DNA from 3 places in the Sporosarcina newyorkensis genome. Region 1 is predicted to be linked to each of the others. Evidence: predicted binding sites of a transcription regulator. Region 1 holds the regulator's gene; each other region holds the start of a gene.
The links. The regulator LexA, encoded in region 1, represses DNA repair genes until DNA is damaged. The targets are predictions, from matches to a motif close to CGAACATATGTTCG.

Region 1 (3,286 bases):
TCTGTTAAACTAGATGATGAACAAATTGAAAAGAGGTACTACAAATGCAAATAGCACCAATTAATGATGAATTACTCATGAAATCTCAAGAAGCAGAGCAGTTGATTGCACCGTATGTAAAGGAAGTAGAAGACATTGCTTTCTACAATCAACGAAAGGTTCTTCAGGCTTTCAAGCAAAACCGTGTCAGTGATTTTCATTTATCTGGATCAACGGGCTATGGGTATGACGATAGCGGCCGTGACGTACTGGAACAGGTATACTCAGATGTCTTCGGCGCTGAAGACTGTCTGGTCAGGAATCAAATCATCTCTGGGACCCATGCGATCACGATCAGTTTATTCGGGATTCTGCGTCCGGGCGATGAGTTAATTTATATTACGGGTAAGCCTTATGACACGTTGGATTCCATCGTGTCAGGAAACGGAAAAGATACTGGATCACTGGAAGATTATCAAATTTCCTATCAGCATATTGACTTGCTGGAAGGCGGTGCTGTTGACTATGTCAAGGCTAAACAAGCAATTTCATCAAAAACCAAAGTGGTTGCGATTCAGCGCTCAAAAGGCTATTCGAGCAATCCATCCTTCCGTATACATGAAATAGAAGAAATCATCAAGGAAATCCGCAAAATAAAAGAAGACGTCGTGATATTTGTAGACAACTGCTACGGTGAATTCGTCGAGAAACAGGAACCGACTGAAGTAGGGGCGGATCTGATGGCGGGTTCACTAATAAAAAATCCAGGCGGCGGACTAGCTAGAACGGGCGGCTATATTGCAGGCAGGAAAGAACTCGTTGAAAAATGTGCATATCGCATGACATCACCGGGACTAGGGGCAGAAGCAGGGGCTTCATTGGATACGCTGTTGGAAATGTATCAAGGTTTCTTTTTAGCGCCGCACGTAGTCAGCCAGGCCGTTAAAGGAGCTTTGTTTACAGCTGCATTTTTCGAGCAGTTTGGAATGGATACTACACCGCATTATAGTGAACGGAGAACTGATCTCATTCAATCTGTCAACTTCTCATCAGCAGAACAAATGATCAAGTTTTGTCAGATAATCCAGGATAACTCACCGATCAATGCGCACTATGCTCCTGAACCATCTTATATGCCCGGCTATTCGGATGATGTTATCATGGCTGCAGGCACATTTATACAAGGCTCCAGTATTGAGCTGACAGCTGACGGTCCGATTCGACCTCCTTACACCGCTTACATTCAAGGCGGTTTAACGTATGAGCATGTAAAAACAGCTGTACTCACTTCCATGGAACAATTATTAGAGCGAAAATTAATCTAAAGAAAAAAGTGTATCAAGAACCTATAGGGGTTCTTGATACACTTTTTTTAATGGATCATTCGGTAAACACCGACGACTTTACCAAGTATGGACACATGATTCACGATAATAGGATCCATGGAAGAATTTTCAGGCTGTAAGCGGAAGTAATCTTTCTCTTTAAAAAAACGTTTTACAGTAGCTTCATCTTCCTCTGTCATCGCCACCACGATTTCTCCATTGGAAGCTGTATGTGTTTGTCTGACGATGACACGGTCGCCATTCAAAATACCTGCCTCGATCATACTGTCACCGACGATTTCCAACATGAAGATCTCATCATCTGAAGAACCGAACGTATCTGGTAATGGAAAATATTCTTCAATATTTTCTACAGTTGTAATCGGAGTCCCTGCTGTAACTTTACCGATCAAAGGAACATGCATGACGCCGCTCTTTAATTCGTCTAGTCCTTCCGGGTCTAAGACTTCTATTGCACGCGGCTTAGTAGGGTCCCGGCGAATAAACCCCTTGTTTTCCAATCGAGATAAGTGACCATGTACAGTGGAGCTAGATGCCAGTCCTACTGCTTCCCCGATTTCACGCACGGATGGCGGATATCCTTTTAGCCGTACTTCATCTTTAATAAAAGCTAATATTTCTTCTTGTCTTTTAGATATTTTCTTCAATCTATTCACCTCTTCAAATTGTTTACTAATAAATAGAGATACAGCTCAAGTATTTTGAATATAGTATAACATGTGTTCGATTAGTAATCAAACAAAGGTTCGAATTCTGCTTGACAGCCAATCGTACGTTCTCTTATAATAGAGAACAAGCATTCCGAACATGCATTCTAAAAAGTAGACTACTAGGGGGATTTATCATGAAATTTCTTAAAGAAAATTATTACTTTATCGTACTATTAATCGTTTTTCTTAGTGTTGCAGCTTATCAATTGGACAAACTGTCTGAAGAAGATAATTATCTAGAAATTGTCATCAATGACGGGGACACATTATGGGGGCTGGCAACCAACTATTCAGATGGAACACCTGCGCACCATTGGATTGAACAAGTTAAATCATTAAATGAATTGCAGACTGATCAAATTAATTCGGGTGAATTATTACGCCTTCCTGTTAAAATGAACCCACAAGCTGAACATCGTGTGGCTGAGATGGGGGAGGAAGCGGATGAATAAAAAAAAGTGTGTAATTTATTGTCGGGTCAGTACCGAAAAGGAGAGTCAAGAACAATCCATTGTCAGACAGCAGGAAGAGCTGGAAATATTGGCGGCAGAAATGTTTTATGAATGTGTAGGTATATTCACTGATCGCCAGAGCGGTTATGATATGGACCGTGAAGGTCTGTTGAATTTATTGGATCGTATACAAGCAGAACCAATCGATGCTGTCTTTATTCAAGATGAGACAAGATTAGGAAGAGGCAATGCGAGGGTGGCCATCCTGCATGTCATTGCTAAATCGAACACAGCTGTTATTTCAAACCATACAAATGGAGCACTGGAGTTAAATGAAATGGATACGATGCTGTTGGAGATTTTAGCGATTGTAGAAGAATACCAACGGAAACTCCATAATGCCAAAATACGAAGAGGAATGAAAAGAGCGGTTCAAAGAGGTTACGACCCTTCCCGTAACTTGCATAATATCGACCGGGGCCCAGGAAGAGAACGACTCGAATTGCCTATTGAAGAAATTGTCGCGTTGCGCAACAAAGGAATGACATTCGATGAGATTTCGAGAGTATTGATCGGACTTGGCCATTCGGTTAGCAAAGCAACTGTCCATAGAAGATATAAAGAGTTTCAAGAGCAGGAACACTAATCGTTTGCACTTTTCCTTCAGGTTGTTTACATTTTAGTAAATGAAGAAATTTTGGAGGGTGTAAAGATGTTATCTGAAAAAAAGATTAAGCGTATTAATGAGTTGGCAAATAAATCCAAGACTACAGGGTTATCTATTGAAGAGGCAAAAGAA
Region 2 (3,286 bases), on a different contig from region 1:
TTTATTCACCAGCACGCAGAAGAGCTGGCTCCTGGCGGTGCGATCGCCATGATTGAAGACGGTTGTCTGGATGAAGTAGATGTCATTTTTGGTACGCATCTTTGGTCTTTGTTTGAGTCGGGTGTCATTTATTATGCAGACGGTCCGATCATGGCAGCACCCGATCGTTTCCACTTCACTATTCAGGGAGCTGGCGGACACGGCGCCTCTCCTCACCAAACAAAGGACTCTATTGTCATCGGCTCCCAATTGGTCATGAACTTACAGCAGATCGTCTCTAGACGTGTTGATCCCATTGAATCGGCAGTCTTATCTGTCGGATCATTCATTTCGGATAACGCATACAACGTCATTGCCGATCAGGCAGTGATCGTTGGGACGGTTCGGACATTCACACAAGAACTCCGTGATTTGATGGAACAGGAGATTCGCCGCGTGGCGGAAGGTACCGCTATTGCAAATGATTGCCAGATTAAAGTAGAGTATACCCGCGGCTATCCTGCAGTAGTCAATCATGTCAAAGAAACAATTTTCCTTAAATCTGTCGCTGAGTCAATTCCTGATTTGGCAGGTGTTGAAGAAATGAAACCACAGATGGGTGGAGAAGATTTTGCTTATTACCTGGAAAAAGTACCGGGCACCTTCTTCTTTACAGGAGCTAAACCGACGGACGCATATCCTCACCATCATCCTCGATTCGACATCGATGAAAAAGCGATGATGGCAGCGGCAAAAACTCTCGGCGCTGCAGCAATCGAATACCAAAAGTGAACGTAGGCTGTCAACATATTTTATTCTGTTGGCAGCCTTTTTTCATGTAGTTAACTAAATAATTCACCTTTTCTGTATTTTGTTGTTGATTTTAGTTTTTTCTGTCATATAATGAGAGAAACACTTATATTGTCCTATGAAAGGGGAGGGTACGCTATGGTAAATCAACAAAATTTATCGTCTTACGTAGTCACATTTCATACTTTTGCATTACTTCACGGGCAACATTCGAATCCTTACTATACAAAAGTAGTAGAAAATGATCGAACTTTCATTGTCGAGAAAACACCTTTGGAAATCATGAGGGATTCTTGCACGCATTATCGTACAAATTTCGATTCGATTATCAACAGTTCAAAAAGCGACTTAAAGAAACGGCCTAAACCGCCGATCATGCTGACCCATTCAAACGATCGGCCACTACTGTTTTTTCCTTTATTGTCCCCATCGCTCCATAAAAATTCTTGGATTGCCTATCATGCCGTAAAAGATGCGCACCAGCATAAGGATGGAGTCTCGGTCGTTCTAAAAAATGATACTCGGATGTCTTTAAACACTTCCATCGCTACGGTCTATCGGCAACTTGCACTGTCGCATTTCCTTTCCGAGCGTTTTGATAACGCTCAGGAAGAACTGAGAAGTTCTTACTATATGATCATGGAGCCAAAAAATTCTGACTCTCCAATTTCCTGAGATACTGATTTAATAGCTCTTCTGTACGGTTCCGCAAGCGTACGTTTAAGTAACGGCGGTAGTCTTCATAGCCATCATGCACGAATAGATATTCTGTGAATAACTCATCTGAAGATTGTCGGATTACTTTCATCTTGTGCTGCCGCAAATATACAGCAGTTTTTTGCAAATCTGTCGTTACCGAATTCATTGCATCTTCCAGCAAATTCAGATAGGGACTTTTCAGTTTAAAGGGGACTTTTTCCACTAATTGTCGATCTCTTTCTAGAATGGTCATTAGCATGGGCAAATAAATATGGTTCTCCAAATACGGCAATGCCTCCGCAGGAATCAAAGGCATAAACATCGCCTCCTATAAGAACTTATGTTCGCATACTGATTATAATTCCTTTAAGCTCATAAAGCAAGCAGTATTAGTATGGTAATTTTTGTTTCTCTTCATACAAAAACTGCACCGCCACTTGTTAGATCATACCTAACAAGCAGGGTGCAGTTTTTGGCTGAAAGCCTTTTATTCTTGTGGTTCATCCCCGATAAAATGAATCGAGAAGACTTTCCACGCGCCATCTTCTTTATGGAACACTGTCACTTGGCGACCTTCCGGAACATTTTCTACTCCACTTTCCAAATCAGTAAAAGTCGTTTTCATCGTAGCAAACAATTGAGCTGTATCTTTATCATATTTTACGATTGTTTCGTTATCTGCCTCGCGCTTCATGTCTGTTGTGTTCAGCATTTCTTCTGTCGCTTTACGCTCTTCTTTCAGATCATAGCCTTCTTTAGACAACGTAGCCAGATAACCATCCACGTCCTTGTTGTTCAACGTTTCAATATATCGGTCGAATGCTGCGAGAATTTTTTTCTTTTCTTCGTCCGGAACATCCGATGCTTCTTCGATTTGATCACCCGACATGCTAAAGCCCACTTTGTTATCGTCGACACCATGGTCGATCGCCCCGCTGCCCGGAGCCGCTTCCCCGTTGTCGATGTCATTTGGATTGGTTTCTCCCGCATTCGAACATGCACCCAAAATCAGTGCGACGCTAATAGATGCGGCTGCTAATTTTTTCTTCATTTTTTCCTCCTACATAGAGAAAAAGACCTTTTAACTTAATTCAGCAAAGGTCCTTTTTCTTTTTATAAAGATAATTATTTTACTTCTACCCAACCATTTTTAATTGCCGTGACAACTGCTTGTGTCCGGTCGTTTACATTCATTTTTTGTAAGATACTGGAGACGTGGTTTTTCACTGTTTTTTCGGAAATAAACAATGTTTCACCGATCGTCCTGTTGCTTTGTCCATCCGTCAGCAATTGCAATACTTCACATTCCCGTTTCGTCAATAAATGAAGCGGACGGCGAATGTCGTTTTGCTGGAAAGATCCCTTATGTTCTCTCTCACTCAAGCGGCGGAATTCTGATACTAAGTTATGTGTAACTTTCGGGTGCAAATATGATCCCCCAGCAGCCACTACTTTGATCGCTTGTACAATCGCATCGGCATCCATCTCTTTCAGCATGAAGCCAAGTGCCCCCGTTTTCAAAGCGTGTGTCACATAGGACTCATCGTCATGAATGGATAGCATGATCACTTTTGCGTCCGGGTATTCCTTCACCAATTGCTCCGTAGCATCTACACCGTTCATACGGGGCATATTAATATCCATTAGTACTACATCCGGCTGAAATTGTTCGAACAATTCAACCACTTCACTCCCGTCATCACCTTCCGCTACTACGTTAAACGACTCTTCAAAGTCTAAAATGCGTTTAACCCCTTCGCGAAATAATTGATGATCATCCACTATTAAAATTTTCGTT
Region 3 (3,286 bases), on a different contig from region 1:
GACAATGAAGTCACTTACAGTGAACAGGAAACAAATTGTATTTTAGAAGAAGTTTATGAAGATTATGTGCTGATCAGAAGGTATTTAATCGAGTATGGATTACTGGACCGTACGTCAGATGGGAGTCAATATTGGCTGAAATCATAATGAGGAAGCAGGAGATGCAAATGGATCAAAAAAAAGAATTGAAACAGTTATATAAAGAGACGAAGATCGAGGCAGGTGTATATCAAATTAAAAACACCGTAAATCAAAAATTGTTTATTGGCAGTACACCGAATTTCAAAACATTAAATGGGGTGAAATTCAGTCTGAATACAGGTGTGTATATGAATAAAGCGCTGCAAGAAGAGTGGAACACATTTGGAAAAGAAGCGTTTCAAATAGACATCCTGGAAACCCTTAAAAAGAAGGAAGGTCCATTTTACAATGCAAAAGAAGCGCTGATGGAACTGGAGGATAAGTGGTTGGGCTGTCTTCAGCCTTATGATGAGCAAGGATATAATGTCAAGAAGCCTTCTTGATCTTGGAATTCGTGGTTTGTCCGGTCACTCGAATGGATTGCTTCTCTCTCAAAGTTTAGAAAATGATCATTTGGGAAGAGTAGAAGTAATCGTGAAAGGAGCGATCGTTGATGAATGCGATGGATACAGTGAAGAAAATTTTAGATGAAAGTTTTATTGGTACGATGGCGACGGTTGATAATAATAAGCCGTATAGTCGGTATATGACGTTTGTGAATGATGGCTTGTCGCTCTACACACCTACGAGCAACCAGACGGATAAGGTGGAGGATCTAGAAGATAATCCGTATACCCATATTCTAATCGGTTATGAGGGAGAGGGATTTGGTGATGCGTATGTCGAATACGCAGGGCGTGTATCCATTTCTTCAGATGAACAGATCAAGAAGAAAATTTGGAATAATCAAATGAAAAAATGGTTTGATGGTCCCGAGGATCCGAAATTGGTGATTTTGAAAATTGAACCTGAAGCCATTCGTCTAATGAATAAATCCGGAGAACCGCCACAGGATATTTCTCTTTAAATAAGGACAAAAACAGCCTATTGTTTGGCTGTTTTTTTGTTCAAAAAACCTACTACGCCCAATTTTATGTCATTTATCCGCCAACTCCCATTGATTGAACTCTGTGTGGGTGGGTAATATAGGGGTGAGGAACATTCGTTCTTATGGAGGTGAAGGTCATGACAGAGCACTTGCCACACAGACAGATCGCTTGTTTAGATATGCGCAGCTTCTACGCCAGCTGTGCTGCTGCAATGGAAGGGTTGGATGTGATGAAGGTGCCAATTGCGATTATCGGCGATATTGAGCGTAAAGGCGGGGTTGTCCTTGCTGCGTCTCCGCCGCTCAAAAAGCAGTTCGGCATCAAGACAGGTATGCGGCTATATGAGATTCCAAACGATGCAAGTATTCATTTGATTGAGCCGAAAATGCAATTTTTTATTGATGTTTCGATGGAACTGACGAAGTTATTGAATCGCTATGTTCCGAAAGAAGCAATCCATGTATACAGCATTGATGAAAGTTTCGTCGATTTCACAGGGACAGAAAAGTTATGGGGCCCCTTGGATGACATCATCTATCGGATACAGGATGAGTTGTATCGGCAGTTTCAACTTCATTCCGCTTGCGGGGTTGGTCCGAATATGCTGTTAGCTAAGCTGGCGCTTGATTTGGAGGCGAAGAAAACAGGTGTGGCATACTGGACATACGAAGATGTGCCGAAGAAGCTTTGGCCAGTATCACCTCTTCGGAATATGTGGGGAGTCGGCAGAAGAATGGAACGCACATTGGAAGACATGGGGATTTATTCTGTGGGCGACCTGGCAAGAACACCGCTTGAGCGTCTGGAAAAGAAATTTGGCGTCATGGGAAACCAGTTATATTACCATGCGCACGGAATTGATTATTCAACGCTCGGATCGGTTTTGATCAAAGGACAAATCAGTTACGGCAAAGGTCAGACCTTGCTGCGAGATTACATAAAGATGAATGAGATTTTAACCGTTCTCCTGGAGATGTGTGAGGACACTGCTATGCGCGCACGATTGGCAGGCAAGAAAGGTCGCACTGTGCAACTGTCATTCGGCTATTCCAAACATGCCTTAGGTGGCGGATTTCAACGCAGAAAAACGCTGGCGGAAGCAACGAATGAAACCTTGGTCATCTACCACACATGTGTAGAACTGCTTGAGACTTACCACGATGGCCGACCCGTCCGCCACATTTCCGTCACCCTTACCAATTTAGAAACTGAACACGGCATCCAGCTCGACTTGTTCAAACCAACCAACTGGAAACAACAGCGGATCGGTCATGTAATGGATGAACTCCGCCTAAAATACGGCTCCACAGCCATACTCCGCGCCGTCTCCATCACTTCCGGCGGGACTGCTTACAGGCGAAACAAGCTAATTGGCGGGCATTATAAATAAAAGCGGAAGACGCCGTTTAGCCTCGACAGGCGTTGGAAGACGAGCAATAAAGGCGTTTTTTGCCTTTACTGCTTGTCTGAAACGTCCCGAGAGGCTGGCGTCTGCAGCTGGATATAAATAAAAACGGAAGACGCCGTTTAGCCTCGACAGGCGTTGGAAGAAAAGCAATAAAGGCGTTTTTTGCCTTTACTGCTTGTCTGAAACGTCCCGAGAGGCTGGCGTCTGCAGCTGGATAGAAGTTAAAAGCGGAAGACGCTGTCGAGCCTCGACCGGCGTTAGGAACTCACCCGAAATTGCTTGAGCAAAAAGGATGGTACTATACAATTCACAATGTATGAACTTCAGAACAGCATACAGGAGAATGGCTGAGAGGTTGTCAAAAAGATTTCACAAACAAATGGGGCGTAATCTATACGCGGTTTTGTTACGATAGGGTGGGAGAGTTGGCGGGATAAAATATGTCTGCCGTCTATCTACTATTGCTTAGCGTGAAGGAGGAAATAGTTTGGGAACGGATGTGAATATATTTTTTGCGTTCGGAGCGGGTTTTCTAAGTTTCATTTCTCCGTGCGTCTTGCCGTTATACCCAGCCTTTATATCGTACATCACCGGAATGTCGTTGGATGATCTGGGAGATAAGTCAAAAGGTATGAACCGTACCGGTATTTTACATACGTTATTCTTTTTACTCGGATTTTCCGTTGTGTTTGTCTTTCTGGGATTCAGTACATCGTTTATCGGAGCAATATTTTTACAGTATCAAGATTTAATCCGTCAAATTGGTGCGATCTTCATTGTCCTTTTTGGTTTGATGACCATTGGATTA

Region 2: the regulator LexA is predicted to act here: its motif matches at 1,822-1,835, upstream of B5D59_RS05905 (YhjD family protein).
Region 3: the regulator LexA is predicted to act here: its motif matches at 1,177-1,190, upstream of B5D59_RS01640 (Y-family DNA polymerase).

The regions. Positions count from the first base shown of each region.
Region 1 is NZ_FUYJ01000004.1:37,992-41,277, reverse strand. It holds gene B5D59_RS09145 (methionine gamma-lyase family protein) at 45-1,304, shown strand; gene lexA (transcriptional repressor LexA) at 1,352-1,972, opposite strand; gene yneA (cell division suppressor protein YneA) at 2,170-2,487, shown strand; gene B5D59_RS09130 (YneB family resolvase-like protein) at 2,480-3,133, shown strand; gene B5D59_RS09125 (DUF896 domain-containing protein) at 3,200-3,286, shown strand, end outside.
Region 2 is NZ_FUYJ01000002.1:346,403-349,688, reverse strand. It holds gene B5D59_RS05915 (M20 family metallopeptidase) at 1-771, shown strand, start outside; gene B5D59_RS05910 (competence protein ComK) at 928-1,464, shown strand; gene B5D59_RS05905 (YhjD family protein) at 1,427-1,804, opposite strand; gene B5D59_RS05900 (nuclear transport factor 2 family protein) at 1,976-2,539, opposite strand; gene B5D59_RS05895 (response regulator) at 2,614-3,286, opposite strand, start outside.
Region 3 is NZ_FUYJ01000001.1:302,706-305,991, forward strand. It holds gene B5D59_RS01625 (DUF2087 domain-containing protein) at 1-147, shown strand, start outside; gene B5D59_RS01630 (GIY-YIG nuclease family protein) at 168-524, shown strand; gene B5D59_RS01635 (pyridoxamine 5'-phosphate oxidase family protein) at 635-1,048, shown strand; gene B5D59_RS01640 (Y-family DNA polymerase) at 1,207-2,460, shown strand; gene B5D59_RS01645 (cytochrome c biogenesis protein CcdA) at 2,966-3,286, shown strand, end outside.